3 regions of the Streptomyces sp. NPDC058289 genome follow, and region 3 is predicted to be linked to each of the others. Evidence: riboswitches for the same ligand, from Rfam matches in the RefSeq annotation. Region 3 holds a riboswitch; each other region holds the start of a gene.

Region 1 (3,233 bases), on a different contig from region 3:
GGGCCTCGCCTGCGAGCTCCTCCCAGACCTCCTCCGGCAGGGGGTGGAAGGCGGTCGCCTCGATCCCGGCGCCGGCCGGGCGCCACACCCCGGCGACGTAGCCGTCGACCAGCAGGGTCGCCAGGGTGTCGCCGTTCATCCGTGCGACGAGCTTGCGGTACTGCGGCGGGACGACGCGGCTCCGGTCGGCGTAGGCCAGCAGCACGCTGTCCCACATGGCCATCAGCCGGGGCGGCGCGGGCGTGTCCTCCTCCGGACGCGGTGCGTCCTGGACGTCGAAGAGCTCCTCGCCCTCCGGACCCACCAGCCGGTCGAGCCTTCCGGAGAGCTCCAGCGCGCGCAGCGCCTGGCGGACCCTGGCCCGCTGGACCAGCGAGAACTGCGCCACGTCCGCCGCCGACGCCGGCCCGAATCCTTCCAGGTAGCGCAGGACCAGCGTCCGCAGGGACTCCTCCGCCGCCTCCGGGTCCGCCGGTACCGTGCGCGGGCGGCTGGGGGGCGCCACGTACGACGGGCGCTCCCCGAACGACCACGGCGCGGCGGTGGGCGCGTGCAGCAGCGGCGCGTACTGCCGCAACCCCCACCAGGCTCCGGGCTGCGGCGCCGCTCCCAGCCGCTGTCCGAGCCAGGCCTCGCACTGCGCCGTCGTACGGGGCCGGTCGGCGAAGTCCAGCAGCTCCGGCACGAGGGCGTCGGCGTCCTCGGCGGTCAGCCCCGAGTCCGTGAAGCGGGTCCCGAGCCGGGCGGCCCGTACGGACGGCTGCACGGCCTCCCGGAAGGGCGGGTAGTCCTGCGCGTGCACGGCGTGCAGGGTCAGCCGCATCAGCGTCGACTTGACGACCTCGCGCCCCGTGAAGGCGGCGTCGAGGTCGGCCGGGTCGAAACCGGCGAGCCGGTTCCACAGCGCGAGGTAGGGCGAGGCCGCGTGCTGCGCCTGCAGGGCGACCACCCGGCGGACCGCGTCACCGACGCCCATCGCCTCGCGCCGCAGCAGCAACTGCCGTGCGAGGGTGGAGCGGTTGAGCTCCCTGGCGCTGACCTTCATGCCACGACCGTCCCGTCCCCTGTCGAAACGTGCAGCCTAACCGGCACCTCCGACAGCGCCTCGGATTCAGATGCTTACGCCCTTCGACCGGAGGTAGGCCAGCGGGTCGATGTCCGAGCCGTACGAGGGCCCGGTGCGGATCTCGAAGTGCAGGTGCGGGCCGGTCGAGTTGCCCGTGGAGCCGGAGAGCCCGATGCTCTGGCCACCGGTGACGCTCTGGCCGGACGAGACGGACAGCTGGGAGAGGTGCGCGTACTGGCTGTACTTGCCGTCGGCGTGCCGGATGACGACCTCGTTGCCGTACGAGCCGCTCCACCCGGCGGAGACGACGGTGCCCGCGCCGACCGCCTTGACGGTGGTGCCGGAGCTCGCGGCGAAGTCGACCCCGGTGTGGTAGCCGCTGGACCACATGGAGCCGGCGGTCTTGTACGCGGTGGAGGTGCCGCCGCCGACCGGGGCGACGAAGCCGGTCGACGTGGAGCCGCCCTGCTGCTTGGCGGGCGCCTTGGCGACGGGTGCCTTGGCGGCGGGCGCGGCGGCCCCATCGGAGGAATCCGACGAATCGCCAGAAGTGGAAGAACCGGAGGAAGGGGAGGAAGCAGACTTCTTGGCCCGCTTCGGCGTTTCGGCCGGCGCTTCGGCCGCCGCGGCCGGAGCCGCACCCTTCGCGCCGAGCGTGAGCCGGAGGCCCGGGTGGATCAGCGACGGATCGGTGCCCACGGCCTCGAGGTTGTCCGCGTAGAGCTGCTCCCAGCCACCGGTGAGGTGCTGGCGCTCGGCGATCTTGGAGAGGTAGTCGCCCGGCACCACGGTGTAGACGGTGGGGGCGCCCTGCGCGGCGGCCGGCGCGGCCTGGAGCGCGGCGGCGGCCTGCAGAGCCACGGCCTGCGGGGCCTGGACCGGAGCGGCGGCGGGCGCCGCGGCCGGGACACCCGCGGCGTGCGCGCCGGTGGCGCCGAGCAGCGGAAGCGCGAGGGCCGCGCCACCGGTGCCCGCGGCGGCGAACCCGCGGGATATCGAGCGGGACTTGGGACGGCGGTGCTTACCCGTTCCGGACATGTCGAATTCCTCTCCGACGCCTGCGAGGTGAGCTGTCGGGTTCGGACTGGAGATGTCCGGCCGCCCCTGTGCCGATGAACAGCACATGTACGGCTTCACCCCGAGCTGTCCCGTTGTAAAGATCTCAACCGGAGATCCGGAACAGCGGCTTACCTGGTTCCCCCGCTCCTGCCACGCGCGTGAATAGTCGGGTGCGGTTTCCGGTCGGTGGCAGGATTAGGCGGTCCGTCCGGATCGATCGCGAACGTAATCGAGTCCGGCCGCAGGGAACAAGTCATGAATTCCCCAACAGAATCTTGAAGATGACGAGCCGCCGGAATTCCGGTCACCCTGCGTCCATTCCGCACCTTCAACAACCGCCCCGGCAAGGCAATTCGCCATTCGCGATCAGCCACTCACCGTCACCGTATGATCTGGCTCACGGGGGCGTGTCCGATCTCGCCTCTCGCTAGGGCAAGTTGCCGCCAAGTGGCGTAATTCGGACACCATCAACGACGAAGACACGGAGGAGCCCGGTGACCCAGCCGATACCCCAGAGTCCCCACACCGATCTGGTGCCGCAGGAGCCGACACTGATCGGAGTGCGCAACTTCCGCGACGTGGGCGGATTGCCGACCACGGACGGTCGACGGGTCAAGTCGGGACGACTGTTCCGAAGCGGACATCTGGCGCATGCCACCGAAAGCGACGCGGAGTTCCTCGGGTCCCTCGGGCTGCACACCGTCTTCGACTTCCGCAACGGCGCCGACCACGCGCTGGAGGGTCCGGACGTGGAGCTGCCCGGCGTGCGCAACGTCGGCATTCCGCTGTCGGATCCGGCCGACGGCCGGGAGTTCTGGAAGATGGTCCGCGACGGGGACCTGGCACAGCTCCGCGAGATCCTGGGCGAGGGCAAGGCCGCCGCGCGGATGTCCCGTTCGTACCGGACGATCATCCGGACCCGCACCGCCGAGCACAGCCGGGTGGTGCACGCGCTCGCCGAGGACAGCGTCCCGGCCCTCATGCACTGCGCCGCCGGGAAGGACCGGGCCGGCCTGTCGATCGCGGTCACCCTGCTCGCGCTGGGCGTCGAGCGGGAGGCGATCGTCGCGGACTACCTGGAGTCGAACGCCCCGCACAACCGCTACCG
Region 2 (3,233 bases), on a different contig from region 3:
CCGTGCCTCCCGAGGAGCTGCGCTGGCGCGGCGGGCTCATCATGCGGGGGCTGCGGACGCTCCCGGTCCGCTTCACGGCCGAATCCACAGCCCAAAACGCCTGAAACCGGCCTGACCTGAAGTCAGTTGACTGCCCAAACTTGTGACAGGCGTTCGAAGGCGACTAGGTTCTGCCGTTACCCCGCCGTTATGCGAAAGGTGCAGCCTCATGCGTTCCGGGAACGGCCGCCACAGACGCCCCCGACAAGTGCCCGCACTTGTCGTCACCGCCGGAGTCACCGGCACCGCACTCGCCCTGCCGCTGCTCGCGGCCACCGGCGCGAGCGCCGCGGAGACCTCCACATGGGACAAGGTCGCCGAGTGTGAGAGCGGTGGCACGTGGAGTGCCAACTTCGGCGGCGGCACCTACGGCGGGCTGCAGTTCAGCCAGGAGCAGTGGAAGAACGCCGGCGGGCTCGACTTCGCCGAGCGCGCCGACCTCGCCAGCCGCTCCCAGCAGATCGCCGTGGCCGAACGGGTACTGGCTTCCCAGGGCCCCCAGGCGTGGCCGCTGTGCGGAGTGCCGGCCGGTCTGACGCAGGACGCGCCGGCCGCCGTGGTGGACCCGGGTCTGCCCAGCGGTTCCGGATCCGCCACCCCCGCCCCGTCCCGCCCGGACGACTCCGTGCCCCACACCGGCACGGGCAAGCCGTCCACGGACTTCGGTGCCCCGACGCCCGAGAGCCCGGCTCCGTCGGCCCCGTCGGAGTCGCCACTTCCGGACTATCCGATCGGCGTGCCCGGCGAACTGCCCGTCATGCCCGCTCCGGACCTCCAGGCACCGCCTCCCGGGCTCCCGGGCGACCCGACGGCTCCCACGAGCCCCGTGGACCCCACCGCCCCGGTGGGCCCCGTCACTCCGGCGGACCCCACGACTCCGCCGCCGTCCGTGGACCCGACCGCGCCGGTGGACCCGACGGCTCCCGTGACCCCGTCGGTTCCGGGGGACTCGGCGAACCCGACGAACCCTGGCAATTCGGTGAACCCAGGCATTCCGGCAATTCCGGTCAACCCGGTTGATCCCACGGCCCCGACGACTCCGGCCGCCCCCGGCGATTCCGCTGCCCCGAGCGCTCCGGCGACCCCCGGCGCGACCGAGGGCGGCGGAAAGCACCGCGGCCAGGCGGCGGTCGAGACGCCCGCCGCGCCTGACGCCTCGTCGGAGCCGACGTACACCGTGAAGGCGGGCGACAGCCTCATCACGATCGCGGACGCCAACGGAGTGAAGGGCGGCTGGAAGGGGCTCTACGAGGCCAACGAGCAGGTCATCGGCGGCGATGCAGACCTGATCAAGCCCGGTCAGAACCTGGATCTAACGCACCAATAAGGGCACTTAAGGCGTCCGGAACCAGCTGATTGTCCGTTTTCTGTAAGTGAGACATGTGTCTCTTCAGGTCAACTGGCGTGTCCGGCCCGGACGGTTCCGCAAACCCCGCCCTCACCTGCGCAAACACCCTTCCGGGGAGCGCAAGTAGGCACCGCTTCCCCCCGATGTTCCTCGTTGAACATCGGGGGGAGACCTGTCTACCTTCTGAATCGCTCGCCACCGCGGGCTCCTTCGACCGCATCGCCGAATCCTGCCGGCGGACGGAGGGAACACTCGTCGCGTAAAGCGCCGAAGGCAGGAGCGGGGGAACCAAGGTAGGCGCCGGTAGCGGCCGTTGAGAGACGGTCACATCAGCCGGCTAGGGGTTAAGCCAAGCGCTAGGTCGCTCGGCCGGGCACTCACTCGCCCGAACCCGACAGCTCACCTCGTAGGCGTCGGTGAGGAGAACTCCATGCTGCTTTCGGGCAAGGGCAAGCACCGTCGCGGCTCCAAGGCCGTCCGCATCGTCACGCTCGCCGGTGTCGCCGGCGTCGCCGTGGCCGCGCCGCTGATGGCCGCGGGCACCGCTTCCGCTGCGACCGCCGGTGAATGGGACCGCGTCGCCGCGTGCGAGTCCGGCGGCAACTGGTCCATCAACACGGGCAACGGCTACTACGGCGGCCTGCAGTTCTCGTCCTCCACGTGGGCCGCGTACGGCGGCAAGTCGTACGCCGCGCAGGCCAACCAGGCCTCCAAGTCGCAGCAGATAGCCATCGCCGAGAAGGTCCTCAAGGGCCAGGGCAAGGGCGCCTGGCCGTCCTGTGGCGTGGGCCTGTCGAACTCCTCCTACACCGGCGGCTCGGCGGAGACCCCCTCCAAGCCGAAGACCCAGCCGAAGGCTGCGCCGAAGCAGGAGAAGAAGGCCGAGCCGAAGAAGGAGACCAAGCGCGTCGAGGCTCCGACCACCCGCTCCGAGCGTCCGGCCGTCGCGCCCGAATCCCCCAAGAGCGCTGCCCCCAAGACGGGCAACGGCTCCTACGAGGTCAAGTCCGGCGACACGCTGGGTGCGATCGCCGACGCGAACAACGTGTCCGGTGGCTGGGAGAAGCTCTTCGAGCTCAACAAGGACATCGTCTCGGACGCCGACCTGATCTTCCCGGGTCAGAAGCTGAACCTCAGCTGAAACATGTGAGAACGGTCGTGGCCGCTTCGGCGACGCGCAGTAGTTCCACACGTAGCTCCACCACGTAATTCCACCGCCCGGCGCGCAACCCCCTTCGCGCCGGGCGGTGCTGTGTGCGGGCGCGCTCGGCCTGACGGACCCTCCGGATCGCCGATGATCAAGGGTCCTATGTCCTGTAAGAGGGGCATTCAGGCCCTTTTTCGTCCCAGGACCCGGGCGGTCGGCTGGCCGAGTGCCCGGAGCCGGTTAGGCTCTAAGCGGCAAGGCCATCCCACGGCCTGACATGCCACCGCACACCCAGCGTCACATCCCAGAAGGAGATGCTCGTGCCGTCCATCGACGTCGTCGTAGCCCGGGAAATCCTGGACTCCCGAGGCAATCCCACGGTCGAGGTCGAGGTGGGCCTCGACGATGGCAGCACCGGCCGTGCTGCAGTCCCGTCCGGCGCCTCCACCGGAGCGTTCGAAGCCGTAGAGCTCCGCGACGGTGACCCCAACCGCTACATGGGCAAGGGCGTCGAGAAGGCGGTCCTCGCCGTCATCGAGCAGCTCGGCCCGGAGCTCGTCGGCTACGACGCCACCGAGCAGCGCCTGATCGACCAGGCGATGATCGACCTGGACGCCACCGAGAACAAGGGCTCCCTCGGCGCCAACGCCATCCTCGGTGTCTCCCTCGCCGTCGCGCACGCCGCGTCCGAGGCCTCCG
Region 3 (3,233 bases):
GCCGCGGCCCGACTGCGCCCCGACAACCGGGCGGTGCTCGTCTACGAGCCGCTCGAAGCCAACGCAGCCGATGACATCGAAGAGACCGACGCGAGCGACGAGAACGAGGGGGCGGAGCAGTGAGCGACACCGCAGCCGACACCGCAGCCGTCACGATGACCTTCCACCCGCGCCCCGAGGCCGGCGAGCCGCAGCCGTGGGCCTTCCCGGCCCCCGAGCGCGGGGTACTGGCCAACGGCCTGACCCTGCTGCGCTGCCACCGCCCGGGCCAGCAGGTGGTCGCGGTCGAGATCAACCTCGCCGCCCCGCTCGACGCGGAGCCCGAGGGCCTCGACGGCGTGGCCACGATCATGGTGCGCGCCCTGTCCGAGGGCACCGACAAGCGCTCCGCCGAGGAGTTCGCCGCCGAGCTGGAGCGCTGCGGCGCCACCCTCGACGCGCACGCCGACCACCCCGGCCTGCGGGTCTCCCTGGAGGTCCCGGCCTCCCGCCTGCACAAGGCGCTGGGCCTGGTCGCCGAGGCGCTGCGCGCGCCGGCCTTCGCCGACGCCGAGGTCGACCGCCTGGTGCGCAACAGGCTCGACGAGATCCCGCACGAGAGCGCCAACCCGCAGCGCCGCGCCGCCAAGCAGCTCTCCAAGGAGCTCTTCCCGGCCACCCTGCGGATGTCCCGCCCGCGCCAGGGCACCGAGGAGACGGTCGCCCGCATCGACTCCGCGGCCGTACGGGCCTTCTACGAGGCCCACGTGCGCCCCGCGACCGCCACCGCGGTGGTCGTCGGCGACCTGACCGGCATCGACCTGGACGCCGTCCTGGCCGACACCCTGGGCGCGTGGACCGGCGACACCACCGCCCCGCGCCCGGTTCCGCCGATCACCGCGGACGACACGGGCCGCGTGGTCATCGTGGACCGGCCCGGCGCGGTCCAGACGCAGCTGCTGATCGGCCGCATCGGGGCGGACCGGCACGACCGGGTCTGGGCGCCCCAGGTGCTCGGTACGTACTGCCTGGGCGGCACGCTCACCTCCCGGCTGGACAAGGTGCTGCGCGAGGAGAAGGGGTACACGTACGGCGTGCGCGCCTTCGGCCAGGTGCTGCGCTCCACCGCCGACGGCAAGGGCGCCTCGATGCTCGCCATCAGCGGCTCGGTGGACACCCCCAACACCGGCCCGGCCCTGGACGACCTCTGGACGGTGCTGCGCACCCTCGCGGAGGGCGGCCTGACCGACGCCGAACGGGACGTGGCCGTGCAGAACTTGGTGGGGGTGGCCCCGCTGAAGTTCGAGACGGCCGCCTCCGTCGCGGGCACCCTCGCCGACCAGGTCGAGCAGGAGCTGCCGGACGACTACCAGGCGCAGTTGTACGCGCGGCTGGCCGAAACCGGGACGGTGGAGGCCACTTCGGCGGTCGTCAACGCCTTCCCGGTGGACCGTCTGGTCACGGTCCTGGTCGGCGACGCCTCGCAGATCGAGGAGCCGGTGCGGGCCCTCGGGATCGGCGCAGTGACCGTGGTCACCAACTGATCGTCAGTTGATCTCCGGCGGGCCGTCAACTGGCCCGCTGTTCAAGGGGCCCTGGTGGATTGTCCACCAGGGCCCTTTTTGGGCTCGATGTCCCTTTAGTGGTGTGGTTGCTTGTATGTGGTGTGGCGTACGCAACAAAAGGGCGTGTCTGTTTGGCGATTGACTGATGATCCGCCTAGCGTCGGCCGTGCTGTTCGTCAGTTGTAACCGCCGCGTCCGCGGCACCGGACAGCGATCGCCGAGTCCCCGTCAGGCGCGAGCCTGGGGAGCCGGGGACCCACTTGTGTCCCTGGGGTGAATCGGACCGCCTCGCAAGAGGGGGCCCGTAGGAGACCTTCCTGCTCCGAACCCGTCAGCTAACCCGGTAGGCGAGAGGGAAGGAAAGGATCAGCCCCTTCATGGCGTTTGGCAGTCGCGTTGCCGGCAAGCACCGTGGTTCGAGTCGTCTGAGCCGCAAGACCGCCGGATATGCCGGCATAGCCGCCCTCGCCACCACTGGTGTCGTCGGCTCCCTGGCCGGTCCCGCGTTCGCCGCGGACCAGTCCCCCTCCATCGAGGACACCGGCACCCTCAACACCATCGTGGTGGCCGACGAGCTCGCCGGTGACGTCGAGGCCCAGGCCCAGTCCCAGCAGCGGGCCGCCGAGGCCGCCGCCGCCAAGGCGCAGGCCGAGGCCGACGCCAAGCAGCGGGCCGCCGAGGCCAAGGCGAAGGCCGAAGCCCAGGCCAAGGCCGACCGCGAGGCCGCCGAGCGCGCCGCCCGCGAAGAGGAGCGCAAGCGCCTCAACACCTTCGTGTCCCCGCTCGACGACACCTACGTCAGCACCCAGTACCACGCGGGTGGCGGCATGTGGTCCTCCGGCAGCCACACGGGCATCGACTTCCACGCCGCCTCCGGCACCGAGGTGCACGCCGTGGGCCTCGGCACCGTGGTCGAGGCGGGCTACGGCGGTGCGTACGGCAACAACGTCGTCATCAAGCACGCCGACGGCACGTACACCCAGTACGGCCACATGTCCTCGCTGAGCGTCTCCGTCGGCCAGCAGGTCACCCCGGGCCAGAAGATCGGCCTGTCGGGCTCCACGGGCAACTCCAGCGGCCCGCACCTGCACTTCGAGGCCCGCACCGGCGCCGACTACGGTTCGGACATCAACCCGGTCACGTACCTGCGCTCGCACGGCGTCAACGTCTGACCCGCTGCGCTCCGCACCACACGTCTTCCGCGAAGGCCCCGGCTCTCAGAGTCGGGGCCTTCGTCGTACTTCGTGCTTCGCGGTGTGTGAATGTTTCGTATTTCCGGCCGTCCTCGGAAATTATCGTGTGTTGCAATAGAGTCGCAACGCGCACAGCCATACGAAAAAGGCGGAGGTCCGGTCTTGCGTATTCCCGCGCACACGGTATGCACAGCGGTCCGCGACGACATCGTCTCCGGGGTGTTCGGGCCCGGCGCCCGGCTGACCGAGGAGGTGCTGGCCCGCCGGTACGGGGTCTCGCGCGTCCCGGTGCGCGAGGCGCTGCGCACGCTGGAGTCCGAGGGGTTCGTGACCACCCGCCGGCACGCGGGTGCCTGCGTGGCCGAGCCGACCGAGCAGGAGGCTGCCGACCTCCTGGAGCTGCGGATGCTCCTGGAGCCCCTCGCGGCCGCCCGGGCGGCCCGGCGGCGCAGCGAGGCCCACCTCAAGGTGCTGCGCGGCCTGGTCAGGCTGGGCC

Evidence for each region. A riboswitch is a leader RNA that binds a small molecule or an ion and turns the genes downstream of it on or off. The one in region 3 is predicted to bind cyclic di-AMP.
Region 1: another riboswitch for cyclic di-AMP. It lies ahead of ACFVX6_RS01205 (peptidoglycan DD-metalloendopeptidase family protein); the one in region 3 lies ahead of ACFVX6_RS13155 (M23 family metallopeptidase).
Region 2: another riboswitch for cyclic di-AMP. It lies ahead of ACFVX6_RS00550 (transglycosylase family protein); the one in region 3 lies ahead of ACFVX6_RS13155 (M23 family metallopeptidase).

Annotation. Positions count from the first base shown of each region.
Region 1 covers NZ_JBHVYI010000002.1:65,178-68,410, forward strand. The annotation lists gene ACFVX6_RS01200 (winged helix DNA-binding domain-containing protein) at 1-1,045, opposite strand, end outside; gene ACFVX6_RS01205 (peptidoglycan DD-metalloendopeptidase family protein) at 1,112-2,104, opposite strand; cyclic di-AMP (ydaO/yuaA leader) riboswitch at 2,109-2,304, opposite strand; gene ACFVX6_RS01210 (tyrosine-protein phosphatase) at 2,620-3,233, shown strand, end outside.
Region 2 covers NZ_JBHVYI010000001.1:124,534-127,766, forward strand. The annotation lists gene ACFVX6_RS00540 (cytochrome P450) at 1-104, shown strand, start outside; gene ACFVX6_RS00545 (transglycosylase family protein) at 248-1,366, shown strand; cyclic di-AMP (ydaO/yuaA leader) riboswitch at 1,643-1,815, shown strand; gene ACFVX6_RS00550 (transglycosylase family protein) at 1,818-2,528, shown strand; gene eno (phosphopyruvate hydratase) at 2,849-3,233, shown strand, end outside.
Region 3 covers NZ_JBHVYI010000020.1:80,955-84,187, forward strand. The annotation lists gene ACFVX6_RS13145 (M16 family metallopeptidase) at 1-123, shown strand, start outside; gene ACFVX6_RS13150 (M16 family metallopeptidase) at 156-1,523, shown strand; cyclic di-AMP (ydaO/yuaA leader) riboswitch at 1,750-1,909, shown strand; gene ACFVX6_RS13155 (M23 family metallopeptidase) at 1,922-2,716, shown strand; gene ACFVX6_RS13160 (GntR family transcriptional regulator) at 2,900-3,233, shown strand, end outside.